One region of the Neobacillus sp. Soil_C_43 genome, then DNA from elsewhere that is predicted to be linked to it. Evidence: riboswitches for the same ligand, from Rfam matches in the RefSeq annotation. Region 1 holds a riboswitch; the other holds the start of a gene.

Region 1 (8,087 bases):
TTCAAGTAATTGGATTGGAGAATCCATTCTTATCCCTCCATTTCTCCTTATATACTTATGAACTTGTCCTAAACAATATGTTTTTTTCCATAAAAAAACCGACCAAAGGATGATCGGTTAGTTGTTTAATGGGATTTTTAATACTTGACCAGCATAAATATTTTCACTGGTTAAATTGTTCGCCTTTTTAATAATGTCTATCCCTTTTTGAGACTGGTAATAATCCATTGCAATTCGGAATAGACCCTCACCAGGCTGGACCGTATGATATTTTACTCTTACAGTGGGCTCTGTTTTTTTTGTTACTGTTTGTGTACTACTATTTTTATCTGTTTGTTGTTGATCACCCGGGGCTTGATTAGAACTAGCAGGCACACTCTGGGTGGTTGGCTGACTACTATCATCGGTTGATTTCTCTTCTACCAAAGGAACTTCACTTTGTTCCTCTGGACTACTCACATTTGAATCGTTTTGAATATTATCCTCAGTTTTTACAGAATCCGCCTTGCTTTCATCTTCATTATTGTCGAGATTAATGGTTTCATATCCGATAGAATCGCTTGAGGTTTTTTCTGTACCTATGATTTTTTTACCGCTATCACGATATGAAATAACACTAAAGATAATAATGGGTAAAAGGATAAAGCATAAGACTAATAATCGAATCACGGGAAATCTTAGCTTCCATTTTGTTTTCTTCTTTTTTTGCCGATGGATTTGTTCTCGTGGAGGTAATTCATCACCGTACTCCACTTTTTCATTTATTTTTTGAATTCGTTGTTTTAACCTTTCCGCTTGGTCCCTATATGGTTCTTCTTTATTCATGGAGACCCCCCTCTTGTTGGACATCAATTGGTGAACGTTTAAATTTTATATATATACCTAAAAGAAAATCAATGACAAAATGCATAGTAATTGTAACAACTAAGTTATTTGTAAAAGCATAAATGCTACCGATTAAAAAGCTAAGGACAATAATATTTAAAAACAAGAACCAATTAAAAAGGTATCGATAATGAATGATAGCAAAAATAATACTGGCAAATAGTAATCCAACCTTTGTTTGTATGATCCCTCTAAAAAGTAATTCTTCACTAAATGCGACAAATGCCGCAATGAAAAGGATATGAAGGATTGATTTATTCCTAAAAATTCTTTCATTCAATCCCCCATCATCATAAAAAGAAGAAGGCAAAATTCTCATTAATATTATATCTAAGATAACTACTGCCACCCCTGCAGGAATACCTATTGCAATTATGTTCCGATCCATTAAATTGAAAGGCTTTAAATAAGAAAAATGGTCAAATAAAAGTAGCCCTAAAATGAAAGAAATGATTAAAAGAATGACCTGTGTTAAATATAAATGTTTAAGTAGCTCTTTATCAGTTAAGCTGGCGATTAATTCGTTATACTTCTTTTTCATTCACTCATCTCGCTATTTAATAAAATTTTGGCTAAATAATCCTTCCAGTCTCCATCACTGTGTCTTCCTAATGAAAGATTTCCGTTTGATTCATAGCTCTCTAGATGAATCCCACATCTATCGCAGCATAATGAAACCTTGGAGGTGAGTGTATCTTCAAAATATTTCAGGATCAATTCACGCCGGCACGTCGTTGATTCAATCCATTTTCTCATTTGAAATATATTACTTTTTTTGATCCTTATTCTTTCTTTAACAAACTCTGAAATTGTATCTTGTAAAGTGTTTATACTTATACCCGGTTTATATCTATGGTGTATTAACTCCTCCATTATTCTCCACTGTATTTCAGTAAATCCTCCGAAATCTCTTAAGTCACTATGGAGATTAATTCCACCATTGTCCAACTGTTGGGTTTGCCTAATTTGCTGGAACAACCAATCTATTTGCTGTACTGATGGAAGCTCTCCCTCTGCAAGCTGAATTGGTAGTTGTTCATCACCTGGAGAATATAGGAGAATCGCAATACTAGGACTGCCATCTCGCCCTGCACGTCCAATCTCCTGAAGATAAGACTCCATTTGCATTGGCATGTGATAATGAATAATAAAACGAATATTTTCCTTATTCACTCCCATTCCAAAGGCACTTGTTGCACAAATTACATCTAGTTGATCATTAATAAATTGTTGTTGGATCAGAATCCTTGTGTTTTGCTCCAGTCCCCCATGATAGGCCATAGCCTGACAGATTCCTTTTTCAACTAATAAAGAAGCCACTTGTTCGGCAATTTTTTTACTTGAAAAATAAATGATTCCAGGTTTCTGCAGTTTAGAGACAAGTTCAACTATACGATTCTGCTTTTCATCGAAATTAGCCAATTCTTCAACATAAAAAGAAATATTCGGACGATCAATCGTTGATTCAATTTTATTAACCACTTCCAACCCAAGTGATGCAATAATATCTTCCCTTACCTTCATAGTAGCAGTAGCCGTTAGTGCTAATGTTAAGGGATTTCCCAGTTTTTGACGAATATCCCCTAGTTTTGAATAATCTGGTCGAAAATCAAAGCCCCATTGTGAAATACAATGAGCCTCATCCACTACGAACAATGAAACGGAAAGCTTTTGAAGCCTTCTAATAATAAATGGAATCGCCAGCATTTCAGGAGAAATAAATATATATTTATAATTGTTCAACCGATTCAGCACTTTGTTCCTTTCTTCTACAGGAAGAAAGGAATTCAATGCAACGACCCTTTTTTCTCCAAACCGATTCATTTGCTCTACTTGATCCTGCATAAGGGATAAAAGTGGAGAAACAATTAAAATCTGACCTTTTAGGATATAACCAGGTAGCTGGTAACATAATGATTTCCCGGTACCAGTAGGGAGCATGGCCAATGTGTGTTTCCCTTCAAGTAAGGAGGTAATGACTTCCTTTTGTCCTGTTTTAAATGAATGATACCCAAAATATTTCTCTAAAAGTATCTCTAGTTCCATGATCTATCACCATATTTCGCTAAGACTAACCTTATTTGAAAATATGTTGCTGTATTCAATTTGTCCCTAATCACCTTTAGTTGTCTTGTTCCCGATTTTCGAGAAATGGATAAAATTTCCTCTTGTAGATTTTTGCTCACATATGAATCAATAGAAAAATCATTTACATGTAATGCAAATTCAACAAGATGATCCTCAATAGTACTCATTTTCAACTGTCTAAGATTGGCAATGTGGTCGAGCGGATATCCCTGATTTAATAAATCCCATGTTTTCCTAGATGATAGAGTTAATTCATTTGTTTGTTTAAGGCCGCGAATAAGTAAAGGTAAAATGCTAAATTGACCTTCTTCCTGTCCAATCTTTTGTATTAAATAATGAAGGATTTGAATAAAAGCAAGGTGGTAATCGTGCACATCCATCTCTACCTTTCTAGCTGTCTGTTGTGGCGTTAAACCAATCTGTTTAAAACCAGTCAGCCGAAAAACAAAAATGGAGGGGTCTACACCTTTATAATGATCAAAACAACTGACCAATTCAGCAAAAACCAATTCACCTACTTCTTTCTTTGGAATTTTTATCTCTTTTAATACGCTTTTCAACCATTGGTGGTGTTCTTTATTTTTTTGTATGGGAATATATCTTTTCTCCCCGTATACGAGATTCGAAGTAACCTGAATGAATAACGATAGTCTTTCCCAAAATAAATTTGTAATTGAATGATAATTCCACCCATCCAAATAAGACGTTGGTGGATTTTTTTCAAGGAGTGTCTTCCCATGAGTGGTAAGATGGTATCGCTGATCACCATGAGAGGAAATTTGATTTTGGTTTATCATGGATTGGATAATCTCTTCAAAAGTGTCTCTCTTTAGGGGTTCATAAATACCAAAAAAATGTTTCAAAGAAAACAGATGGGCATCCTGAATCGTTTGAGATGACTTTTTTCCATTAAGTAAATGAAAGATGGAATAAACTGTTCGCTCGCAATTTAGTTGTTTTAAGCAATAAAGAATAATGGATTCTATCTGCTTCATTCCACCTCACCACTTTTTCCTGTTTATATTCGACAAAATATCCAATTTTTCTATTATTATTTTAACATGAAATGGAGGTACTTGTTGCTGAAAATTGTGTAACTTTAAGAAAATCAATTTACCGATAGAAGGCTATAATAACATTTTTCTATTGAAAAGTTGCCCATACAGTTTTACAATAGAAATGAGTTATGCGTTTCCATTTTGCAATGGAAATTAGCAAGAATATTTTTGTTAATTTACTGGGAGGTTTTTTTCATGGCAAAGTACACAATTGTTGACAAGGAAACATGTATCGCTTGTGGTGCATGTGGCGCAGCTGCACCCGATATCTATGATTACGATGATGAAGGTATTGCATTTGTAACACTTGATGATAACGAAGGTATCGTTGAGATTCCAGATGTATTAATCGATGATATGATGGACGCATTTGAAGGTTGCCCAACTGATTCAATTAAAGTTGCAGACGAACCATTTGATGGTAATGCAACTAAATTTGAATAATATTTTGCTAATAATATATTCTTAAGCTACTACCCCTCCTAAAATAGGAGGGGTTTTCCATTACTAAAAATAAAAAAACAAAGGTTCACTAATGAACCTTTGTTTTTTTTACGCACCTTTAATGATTGAAAATTTATTAATCCATGACTGCATCCGAACAAATAACAACATGAAGATGAATGACATCATGACACCCTTCAATATATTAAAAGGCAGTATAGCTGGAACGACTAGATTTCGCATATCTGGAAATCCCATTAATACCGTATAGGCCGGTAAAATGATAATGTAATTTAGGATGCTCATAACCACAGCCATTGTTACAGTTCCTACAACCAAGGCTAGTGTCATCCCTTTTTTTGATTTTAATTTGTTGTATACATAATATGTCGGAAGAACAAACACAATACCAGCTAGGAAATTAGCAATATGACCTACAGGAATTCCCGTTTGGCTTCCAGTCGCAAGATAATTAAGCACATTTTTGAAAAACTCAACCAATATACCCGCAATCGGGCCAAAAATTAATGCAGCAATTAAAGCAGGAATATCACTAAAATCAACAAATAAAAAGTTCGGAAACAACGGCAGCGGAAAGTTTAGTAGCATTAACAAATATGCAATACTACTAAGCATGCCAATTGAAACATAAGCCTTAACATTCATTTTCTTCGTTTTCTTCATTTTTTCCATCTTCCTCTCTCCTTTTTGATCCATCACGTTAGGAAGAGAGGTTCAGCAAAAAGACGATCTCAAGAATAAAAATACCCTCAAGCAATTAACTTGAGGGAGTTTACAAAGGTACGCTTAATAAACGTCCATTGAGATATCATTTTTGAACGTCTGCAGAACCTCCATCTTCTCCCATCCAGACTATACTGTCGGCTTTGGAATCACACCAAATCCTGCCTATACAGGCTCGCGGGCTTAGAGCAATGCTCAATACCGCCGATCGGGAATTTCACCCTGCCCCGAAGATAGATCGATATTAAATTACAAGTTTAATTATAATGGAGGACAAAGATTTTGTTAAGTAAAAGGTTTGCTATTTTTCTTTTTTGTAACATATATTGAAAAAACCTGCAGAATTACAGTCTGCAGGTCTAGCTATTTTTGGATAATTAATATTTGTTTTGGCCTAATCAAATCAGAGGTCAGCTGGTTTAATTCTTTAATTTTATTTATAGTTGTATTTCTTTTCTTTGAAATAGAGTACAAGGTATCACCTTGTTTGACGATATAAGTGTCCTTTATTGACGATTCAGTTGTTTGAAGTTTGCTATTATCGTCACTCGTGTGGAAATGTGAACTAGCCTCTAGTATATGATCACCTATACTAGCCACTCCCCCTTGAACTGTTTCACCCACATCTGCTTTCCCGAGTAGAACTTCCGGATCCAACGCAAATTTCTTATCGTATCTCCACTCTAATTGATGAGTTTCAAAGTGAAGGTGTGTTCCTGTAGCTTGTCCTGTTTTTCCCATCTTGCCAATCATAACACCTTGTTTAACGCTTTGTCCCACCATAACACTTCTCTTGTTTAAATGAGCATACACTGTTACAAAATTACTTGGGTGTTTTATAAATACCACATTACCATATGTAGTAGAAAAATAGGATTTTAAAACCACACCATCTTCAACAGCAAGAATAGGGGTATCTAAGTTTCCGGCAATATCAATACCTTTATGTTTTCCATTTCTTGTTCCATAGGTATCAGATATAATCCCATCTGACGGCCAAATCCAGCGCTCTTTTATTTCAGCCGTCTCAGGTGTACTTGCTGCCTCTGTATGTCGTCCACCTAAAAATAATAAACTGACACAAAGCGCCATAATTATGGCAATAAGAAACCTCTTTATGTAGTCACGCATTCCTTTCTTTTCCTCCTTAAACTTGTCCTCTCCTCCACACTATGTTAAAACCCTTCTATTTAGAACATATTGGTTTTTGAAGAGGGAATTGCACATACTTGTTATAATTTGGAGACCATTGTTATTTTATACAAAAAAAATCAACCTAAAACGGTTGACCTTTTTCATTTATTGGATTGAACGCAAATTCGGAGCTACTGGTACTTGGTTTTCCTTTGTTAGATCAAATGGACCCAATTGCAAAATCGGAGAATCCTTAACTACTACTTTTTCTAAACCAAAATCTTTAGCAGTTAGTAATAAGGCTTCAAATGCAGATACTGTCATTTGGTTATTCTGTAAAGTCGTATTCCCCTTAAATGATAGAACTAAAGTCTTATCTGTAATTGAAACGCCACTAATCGGCAACAATGGTGAAAGAGAACCCGTTAGACCTAATTCTGTTTGATCCGTTTTCATTGCATCTAAAGCTTTGTTAATATCAGTATACATAGTTGTTGACGGTGTTAGGAATGGAACATCACTTCCTGTAGGATAATAAAAGAAATAACCATGATTCTTTACTGCATTAATATCTATTTCCTGTTTATTACCGAAATTACCCAATTCAATTCCCGGTTCACCATTCGTTGAAAATTTTACTTTTTTTATATCACTGTTCGAAGATATATCCTTATTTATCACATTAATAAAGTTAGTTTCATTAGTTGAACCTTGTCCGTACTGATGATTTAGAGGAGCATCGACTTGAATGGTAGTGTGATCTGAATTTACACTCATCGTAACATTTAGTGGATAAAAATCGGTAAGTCCCCATTCTTCCTCTTTTAAGTTTGCCATATTTTCATTATATAGTGTCAGCCATGATTCATTATCAGATGTTGCTACAACCGTTGAAACGGGTATTAGTATCTGTCCTTGTGGGTCTGGAATCCAGTACGTTAACACCTTTCCATTACCAACATCGTCTGCATAGATGGCTGTTTTTACAGTACTCGCTGTCATAACCTCATTTTTAGGAGTTCCTGACTGTGCCTTTTCTTTTGAAGAAGGTTCACCTTTATCCATGGCAAAAGTCGAGTTTTTCTTTTGATCCGCATCTTTTATTTCTGTGTTGAACGAGGTAATTTCTGCTTGTTTATCAGAAGAAGAATGGGCTCCATCCATTAGTTTAGGGACCAAAATGAAAAATAGAAGCAATGCAGCTGCAGTAGCCAAACTAGGTAACAGCCATGATTTGGTTTTTCGCCTTTTTAGAGAAAGATTTTGGTAAATGTCACGAGGATTGCGATGATCCTTTATTTTCGGCATTTGCATTAGTAATTCTTCGAGCTCTCTATCGCTCCACTCCGACTTTTTCACTAATTAATCCCTCCTTTTCATAAAACATTTCCATATGCCTCTTTAAAACCTTTAAGGAGCGGTGTTGTGTGGTTTTAACCTTACTTTCCGTCCATCCTAATGCTTGGGCGGTTTCTGAAATGGATAAATCCTGTAGGTACCGCAAAATAATAACTGCCCTTTGGTCGATCGTGCAATGTTCAAGACATTTGTATACCCATTTAATTTCTTCTCGTTGAACCGTAATTTCTTCTGGTATTGGAAATTCGTCTTTAACTTGATTGGTTGACCAATCAAATTTTTCGAGTAATCTTTCCTTCCAGCCCTTTTGCTTACGAAAAAAGTCGATGGCAACATTTCTCGCAATCGAGTATAGCCAGGTCTTTTCGCTACTTT
Region 2 (8,087 bases), on a different contig from region 1:
TAAACATACTAGTTTCTTCTCCTTACATAGGTTCTGCAATGATTCTTATATCATTACCAATCCTATCCACTTGTTTAATGTTCAATGAAACGGCTTCAGCTATTTTTTCGATCCCATGTCCACCAAATAAAGTTGGCGCCGATTTTCCGCCAATTAATTTTGGTGCAATATAGGTAATGATCTGTTGAAAAGATCGTTCCTCTAAAAAGCTGCCATGCACTTCTGCGCCACCTTCAACAAAAAGTGAAGTTATTCCTCTTTTTCCGAGAATAACAAGTAAATCCTTTATACGTATGTGGTTCGTTTCCATTTGGATTATTTCAACGCCCCATTCCATAAAAAGATGGATTCGCTCACGGGCTACATCATTCCCTGTCACAATCCAAGTCGGTGCTTGATGATCAGTAACAATCTTGGAATTTATTGGCGTTCTTAGGTGCGTATCGAGAATAATTCGAATGGGATTTTTCCCACCATAAGACATTCTTGTTGTTAAAGATGGATTGTCCTTTATTACGGTATTAACACCAACTAATATCCCGTCATGCTGATGGCGAAACTGATGAACATCGGCTCTTGCTTGCTCACCCGTAATCCACATACTCTCACCAGTTACTGTTGCCGTTTTCCCATCTAAACTTGCTGCCGATTTTAATGTGACATACGGCAGGCCTGTTTGAATGTTATAAAAAAAGACTTTATTTAGCTCACGAGCTTCCTCTTGGATTAAGCCAACCTCCACTTCAATTCCTGCCTTTTTGATTCGCTCTATTCCTGTCCCTGCTACTTGTGGATTTGGGTCAGTTGTTGCAACAAACACCTTCCTTACCCCAGTCCTAATCACCAGGTCACTGCAAGGTGGTGTTTTTCCATGATGACTACACGGCTCAAGTGTTACATACAAAGTAGCATCTTTCGCTTTTTCACCCGCCATTTGAATGGCATGTACTTCTGCATGTGGTTCACCTGCTTTTAGATGGGCACCCATTCCGATAATTTGCCCATTCTTCACCAGAACAGCACCTACCACAGGATTTGGAGTAGTTTGACCTAACGTTCCTTTGGCAAGATCTAAAGCTAGATTCATGTAAAATTTATCGTTCATTTTTTCTTCTCCTTTGAAAAGGATTAAAAAAGACCCTGAAGAAAATCATTCTTCAGGGTCGTTAAAAGACATTGGGAAATAAAAGCTTAAAAATAGGTATACTACACCCTACCCATAAACCTCGTTTTTCCTTCTCCCATCCAGACTTTAACTGTCGGCCCTGGAGTTTCACCAGATCCACCGTCTATCCAAGGGGATAAACGGGTCACGGACTAAGAAGCATGGCTTCATCACCGCCGGTTAGGAATTTCACCTGACCCCGAAGGAATTATTTAGATATATTAAATGTTATTATACTTAATTCAAACAGTAAAGGAAAATGTCCCAGACCTAAAAAGTAAAATCTAAGTGTCAAATGAAAAAACGGCCCTAAAACAAGGCCGGCTGTTATTCCTTATAAGTCTTTACAGGTAAATAAATTTCAAAATGAAGATCTCCTACTGCATTTTGATGTTTATGCTCTTCTTTATAAACTTCCAAACTTAACGCATGGTGATCCTGCTCGTATCCATATTCTTTCATCCAATTGAACAGTCGAATGTATGTATTTTCTACTTCCTCTGGTGTTCCTTTATGGGTAGTGTATACATAATTTTTACTTGGAATCGTAAATCCAACCATTCCTTCTGGGATCGCGTCAAGTTTATCTACAGGGGTCGTAACGTAATAGGTGAACTCTGTTTCCCTGCTATGAAAAGGTGCAATAAGAAAGGGTTCTTTTGTCTGATAGGGTACTTCTTGCAAACGTGCTTCCATTTTGTTAAAGAGACTCGGGATGGTGCTTACTTCTGCGTAAGTACCTGTCCACGAAATTCCCACAACCTTAATTTCATCTTTTTCAATTACTTGGATTCCCAAGCTAATCCCCCCTTTGTTCCATCATATTTCTATTATTCTAATAATATCCCTTAAAGTCCTGCAAAAATATTTCGACTTCCTGTGTTATTTCTTATTTTAGAAGCTCTGTTAAAGAATAATGTTGATTTTTATACCATGTTGATTGGAGCGGAAGGTGCGAAGACTCCTGTGGGAGTACGGTTCAGGGGAGACCCCGCAGGCGCAAGCGCCGAGGAGGCTCGCCGAAACGCCCACGGAAAGCGAAGCACCTGGAGCGGAAATCAACAGACAAGTATAACAGAGCCATTTTAGAAAAAAAAACAACCTTATAAAAGGATGTTTTGAGAAAACCATTTATTTTAAAATACTTGATGAAATATCAAAAACATTCCATAAGAAAGTGGCATAGAGGGCAGACAGAATCCAAGCTAAAAGTGGTTTATAATAATGTATCGCTAAAACCGAAAACATAACCAAACTAAAAATGGTCGACCAACCTAAATTCCATCCATTCTTATGAACCAATGCCCCTAATTTTAAATCAACATATTCATTTAGCGTATATATAAAAGTCCAAAAAAGGATATTCACTAGTTTCTTTTTGAAAGACTTCGGCATATTGCCGAGAAATATACTTATAGTGACGGGATACTTAATTAACATCACCAAAAAGGCTATATGAGTGTGCTTAGCCCAACCTTTATCACTTCCTACAGGTACATATTCCCACATACTATGCTTATAGAACAAATATTGATAGACCAAATCACCTACCATTAAAAAGAGAAAGGTGGGATAATAAGCTTTCCAGTTTTTCCAATCTCCCCATTTAATTGCTGAAAAAATATATATGGCCCCGTATATTACATTCAGATTCACTAGGATGCTCCTTCGCGCTCTTATTACACCTAGCGTTTCCAATTAATTGTAAAATTATCAGTTGCAAATGGTGTGCGAAGAATCTTTGTTTCAATTTGAATAGCAACGATTTGCTGGTAGGGTGAGAACCTTCCAAAATACCCATTGTCATTAAAAGGGTTAGACAAATTCCCAAACTGTTTTCTTTCTAAAAAGTCATAATAAAAGGATCCTTTTTCAATAGACATTGGTATGCTGTCAATTTTAGCTCCTGTCGTTATCGCCAGCTTTTCACTTCTCTCATTTGCAATCAACTGATGATGATTGTTAACGATTGAGGCGATTTCTGCGATCACCTCTTGTGATTTTTCATAGGCAATCCCTCTTGTCGTGATAGCTAAGGTAAACGGTTCATCAGCAAAAACAATAGCAGCATCGTTGTAAATTAAATTCATTGGAATCATTCCAACTTTATGAGCAACTGGCACATCCTTAATTCCCTGTGGAATCGTTGTATTATAAACCGTATGTTCTAGGTACTGGACAAGATTTTTTCCATTGGCGCTTTGATTTGCGTAACGATAAAGTTCTCCTGTATATAGAGTTAAATCGTCAGCTGAGGTCGTATTCCTTCCACCTGGATAGGCATACTCAGCTCCGAGGCTTTTTAAAAATGAAACAAACTGATTGGGTCCCACCCGCTCTTTTAACATAATGAATGCAATATTATCACTATAAATCAACGCTTTTTCGACAAGTTCATCAATGGTATAGACCGAACCTACCTTGTCATTTTGGATGACACCACTGCCGCCATAATAATGCCGGCTTTGATATGTTAATGTTTCGTTTAAGTCAATTTTCCCCTCATCTGCAAGCTTCATCACGTATAAAGCTAACGGAAGCTTGATGGTACTTGCAGCTGGCACTTCAGTATTGCTATTTAATGAATAACCTTCATTTGTAACTAGATTTTGATAACGAAGGGTCACTTTTCCTTGGTATGGCTTTATGTATTGGCCTAGATCTGCCTGAAGGGTATTAAATTCTTGGTTTTTATCAGCTTTTACTATTTGAACCAAGACCCCCTGTGAAATCAATAAGAAATAGCGCACAAAAATGATTATTCTGTTTATTAACACTATCTTCCCTCCTAGTAACTAAGTACTAGTTTAATAGGAAAAAGAAGAAGATTTTGTAGAAATTTGTAGATTATTTGAGTTTTTTGTATTATCTTTTATCGATGCAGTTTTTTAATAAAAATCTTCTCCCAAAGTTTCCATGGGATGAGATTCCTTAATAGGAGAGTTGTCCTCACTCCTTTTCCAATTGGATGCCTTAAACTAGACCCTTCTTCTGAAGCAATACTGGCTATTTTCTCTGCTACATCCTTAGGGTTACCAAACTGTCCTTCCCCTGAAGAAATGTATTCCTCGATACTCTTCATATATTTATAATAGGGTGAATCTGTTTGTAGTGATAGTGTGGTAACTTGTTTACCTGACGACCAGATATTGGTCTTATAGGACCCTGGTTCAATTAAAGTGACAGCGATCCCAAACGGTGATAACTCTAATCGTAAGCTTTCGCTCCAACCTTCCAAAGCATGTTTGGAAGCAACATAAGGTGATAGACCTGGAAAGGCGATTTTCCCGCTTATGCTACTTACATTAATAATTTTCCCTTTCCCCTGACTCCTCATAAAAGGAAGAACAGTCTTGGTTACTGCTATGACGCCAAAGAAATTAGTATCGAATTGTTTTCGGTATTCCTGCATTGTAATTTCCTCAACAAACCCGGCCGCAGCATAGCCAGCATTGTTCACTAGAACATCTACCCGGCCTATGCTTTTAATCCGAGCAGCTAATTGTTCAATCGAAGCCTCAGAGGTAACATCAAGTTCACATACAATCAAATTCGATTGTATTGTAAGTCTATTTGCTTCCTTTAGGAGCTCCCCGCTTCTTTCTTTATTTCTCATAGTTGCGATTACTTGAAAACCGGCTTTTGCCAGCTCTATTGTTGTTAATAGTCCAAAACCACTTGAAGCCCCAGTGACAATTGCAATTGGTTGATTCATATACCAATTCCTCCATAATTTTACTATCTACATAATACCATGAAAAAAGGCCGTTCAGCTTTTATGAACGGCCCTTACTTGTTTGATAATCTTGCTGTTTTACTTCACTTCTTGTGGAATGGCTAAATTCAAGCCTTTAGCTATTCTCTCACCATACTCTGCATCTGCCTTATAAAAATGCTGAATTTGACGGAGTTTAATATCGTCTCTTTCAACTGGCTTCATTGCGCCAACAATGGTTTCAACAAGTCGTGCTCTTTCCTCTTCGGACATTAAACGGTAAAGGTCACCAGCCTGCGTATAGTGATCATTTTGGTCATAAGCTACCTGCTCGGCTACACCTGAAACCTGGAATGCAGTCTGTTTATGTTCTGGTGCTTCTTTTGGTCCACCATAGCTGTTTGGCTCATAGTAAACAGAGCCGCCTCCATTATTGTCAGAACGCATTGCACCATCACGTTGGTAGTTATTTACCTCTGCCTTAGGACGGTTAATTGGAAGTAAATTATGGTTTGGTCCTACACGATAGCGATGGGCATCAGAATAAGCAAAAATGCGACCTTGAAGCATTTTATCCGGTGATGCTTCAATACCAGGAACCATTGTTCCAGGAGAGAATGTCGCCTGCTCTACTTCAGCAAAGTAGTTTTCAGGATTACGATTTAGGACCATACGACCTACCTCAATTAGTGGATAATCCTTGTGTGACCATACTTTCGTCACATCAAATGGATCAAAGCGGTACGTATCAGCATCTTCAAATGGCATGATTTGAACATGGAGTCTCCATGCAGGGAAGTCACCATTTTCAATGGCATTATATAAATCTTCTGTATGATAATCCGGATGATCACCTGCTAATTTTGCTGCCACATCAGGTGACATGTTTTTGACACCTTGCTCCGCTTTAAAATGATATTTTACCCAAACAGCTTCACCTTCTTGATTTACCCATTTGAAGGTATGGCTGCCGTATCCATTCATATGACGAAGTGTAGCTGGTAATCCCCGATCACCCATTAAATACGTCACTTGGTGCAAAGATTCTGGTGATAAGGACCAGAAATCCCAAACAGCATTTGGATTTTTCAAGTGAGTTTTTGGATCTCTTTTTTGCGTATGAATAAAATCAGGAAATTTAATCGCATCACGAATAAAGAAGATAGGTGTATTGTTTCCTACTAAATCATAGTTTCCTTCTTCGGTGTAAAATTTCACAGCAAAGCCGCGTGGGTCACGAACCGTATCAGCTGAGCCAAGTTCACCAGCTACAGTTGAGAATCGAATAAACATTGGAGTTTGTTTTCCCACACCATTGAACAATTTTGCCTTTGTGTATTTGGACATATCATTGGTCACTTCAAAATAGCCATGTGCTCCAGCTCCTTTTGCGTGTACTACACGCTCAGGTACTCGTTCACGGTTGAAGTGTGCTAATTTCTCAAGTAAATGTACATCTTGAAGTAATGTTGGGCCTCGTGAACCAGCAGTCATAGAATTTTGATTATCACCAACTGGTGCCCCATTTCCTGTTGTTAAATGCTTGTTAATATTACTCATCTAATCACCTCGTAAACTATTTTTTAAACTTAACTAGATTATAATATAAATCTTATTAAAATCAATACTAATTTATAATAATTATAAATTAGTATTGATTATCAATCGGTTAACATGTACCCACTACTACATACGTATTAAAAATATAGGACGTTATGCCAAAATTAAGGAATTCCGTCCTAAAAATTTCTTTCAACTGTAAGGATTCATTATTAATATAGAAAAAAATAGATTATACTGTAGGTAACGTTTATTATAGGAGGATTTTTATGAGTGAAATAAATCAAACAAACCAAACAGAGGAAACAAAAAAGAAGGTCAGTTTACAAGAAGCGATGAAACAGCAGCTTTTAAATAAGAAAAATAAAGCGACTGCAGGGAATGCCTCATCAAATAACGCTAATGCTACACAAAAAATGAAAAGTCAGCAAACCAAGAAAGTAAGTAACTCACGGAGAAAAATGGGTGTCTAACGGCCAAAACCGAAAGGATATTCATCCAGGATTGGCAGTTAAAATTGTCCTAAAGGCTGATCAAAGAAGCGGCAAACTAACTGCAGGTGTGGTTAAGGATATTCTTACCAATTCAAGTTTTCATCCCCATGGGATCAAAGTTAGGCTAACAGATGGACAAGTTGGCAGAGTACAGGAAATATGTAAATGAGATTTCATAAGCTTTCGCCATGTTGGCGGAGGCTTTTTTCCATGAAAAAACAGACCCCGTTTTGGAGTCTGTTCTATTGGTGGGTCATTATGCTTTACGTACGTTAACCGCTTGTGGTCCACGTTGACCATTTTCAATTTCAAACGTAACCTCTTGACCTTCATCCAATGATTTGTATCCTTCGCCTTGAATTGCAGAGAAGTGTACGAATACGTCCTCTCCACCTTCACGCTCAATGAATCCAAATCCTTTTTCGCTGTTAAACCATTTTACTTTACCATGTTCCATTTCTTTGTAGCCTCCTAGCATGTACCTTATACATGAAATTGCAATTTACTTGCTTGATTATTTTTACCCGCAAATTAAAACATTATACGCCCATGTAATAAAATTTTTATTTGCTTTTTATATTTTTTATGGTGACGGATTTTATTTGGTAGCAAGAGGTTTATCCTTTATCTGGTTGATGAAGGACAAAATCCAAAACGGGCATTTGTCAAATGGGCTAGGTCACGTAGATGGGCCCTATGAGCCTGTATTCTTGATTTTCAAGTAAAAAAGGTCGCGTAGAGGGGCCCTATGAGCCCGTTTTCTTGATTTTCAAATTAAAAAGGTCGCGTAGAGGGGTCCTATGAACCCGTTTTCTTGATTTTCAAGTTAAAAAGGTCGCGTAGAGGGGCCCTATGAGCCCGTTTTCTTGATTTTCAAGTTAAAAAGGTCGCGTAGAGGGGTCCTATGAGCCCGTTTTCTTCAAGTTTAAAAGGTCGCGTAGAGAGGTCCTATGAACCCGCAATCTTGATTTCCAAGTTAAAAATGTCGCGTAGAGAGGCCCTATGAGCCCGTTTTCTTGATTCTTCCTTCACGGGTACTAGTCGCTCCCATCTATTCCTGTTTATTTTCTCTTCCATTATGCGAAATAAAAATGTTTTTATCTTTCCGTTCCTCAAAGAACCCATTTATAAATAGCTTTTGCAACTCCGTCCT

What was found. Region 1 has a riboswitch for FMN ahead of AC3A54_RS01840 (ECF transporter S component). Riboswitches for the same ligand answer to the same signal wherever they lie in the genome.
Region 2: another riboswitch for FMN. It lies ahead of ribD (bifunctional diaminohydroxyphosphoribosylaminopyrimidine deaminase/5-amino-6-(5-phosphoribosylamino)uracil reductase RibD); the one in region 1 lies ahead of AC3A54_RS01840 (ECF transporter S component).

What each region holds. Positions count from the first base shown of each region.
Region 1 is NZ_JBDGJV010000001.1:345,322-353,408, forward strand. It holds gene AC3A54_RS01810 (DUF2663 family protein) at 1-27, opposite strand, end outside; gene AC3A54_RS01815 (LysM peptidoglycan-binding domain-containing protein) at 118-825, opposite strand; gene AC3A54_RS01820 (CPBP family intramembrane glutamic endopeptidase) at 818-1,426, opposite strand; gene AC3A54_RS01825 (RecQ family ATP-dependent DNA helicase) at 1,423-2,931, opposite strand; gene AC3A54_RS01830 (YpbB family protein) at 2,922-3,968, opposite strand; gene AC3A54_RS01835 (ferredoxin) at 4,227-4,475, shown strand; gene AC3A54_RS01840 (ECF transporter S component) at 4,584-5,168, opposite strand; FMN riboswitch at 5,328-5,458, opposite strand; gene AC3A54_RS01845 (peptidoglycan DD-metalloendopeptidase family protein) at 5,583-6,350, opposite strand; gene AC3A54_RS01850 (hypothetical protein) at 6,519-7,712, opposite strand; gene sigX (RNA polymerase sigma factor SigX) at 7,687-8,087, opposite strand, start outside.
Region 2 is NZ_JBDGJV010000003.1:161,300-169,386, forward strand. It holds gene ribE (riboflavin synthase) at 1-7, opposite strand, end outside; gene ribD (bifunctional diaminohydroxyphosphoribosylaminopyrimidine deaminase/5-amino-6-(5-phosphoribosylamino)uracil reductase RibD) at 23-1,105, opposite strand; FMN riboswitch at 1,230-1,376, opposite strand; gene AC3A54_RS07115 (GyrI-like domain-containing protein) at 1,493-1,963, opposite strand; gene AC3A54_RS07120 (CBO0543 family protein) at 2,297-2,821, opposite strand; gene AC3A54_RS07125 (serine hydrolase) at 2,851-3,942, opposite strand; gene AC3A54_RS07130 (SDR family oxidoreductase) at 4,038-4,880, opposite strand; gene katA (catalase KatA) at 4,980-6,440, opposite strand; gene AC3A54_RS07140 (hypothetical protein) at 6,710-6,913, shown strand; gene AC3A54_RS07145 (YwbE family protein) at 6,906-7,103, shown strand; gene AC3A54_RS07150 (cold-shock protein) at 7,191-7,391, opposite strand; gene AC3A54_RS07155 (Cof-type HAD-IIB family hydrolase) at 8,047-8,087, opposite strand, start outside.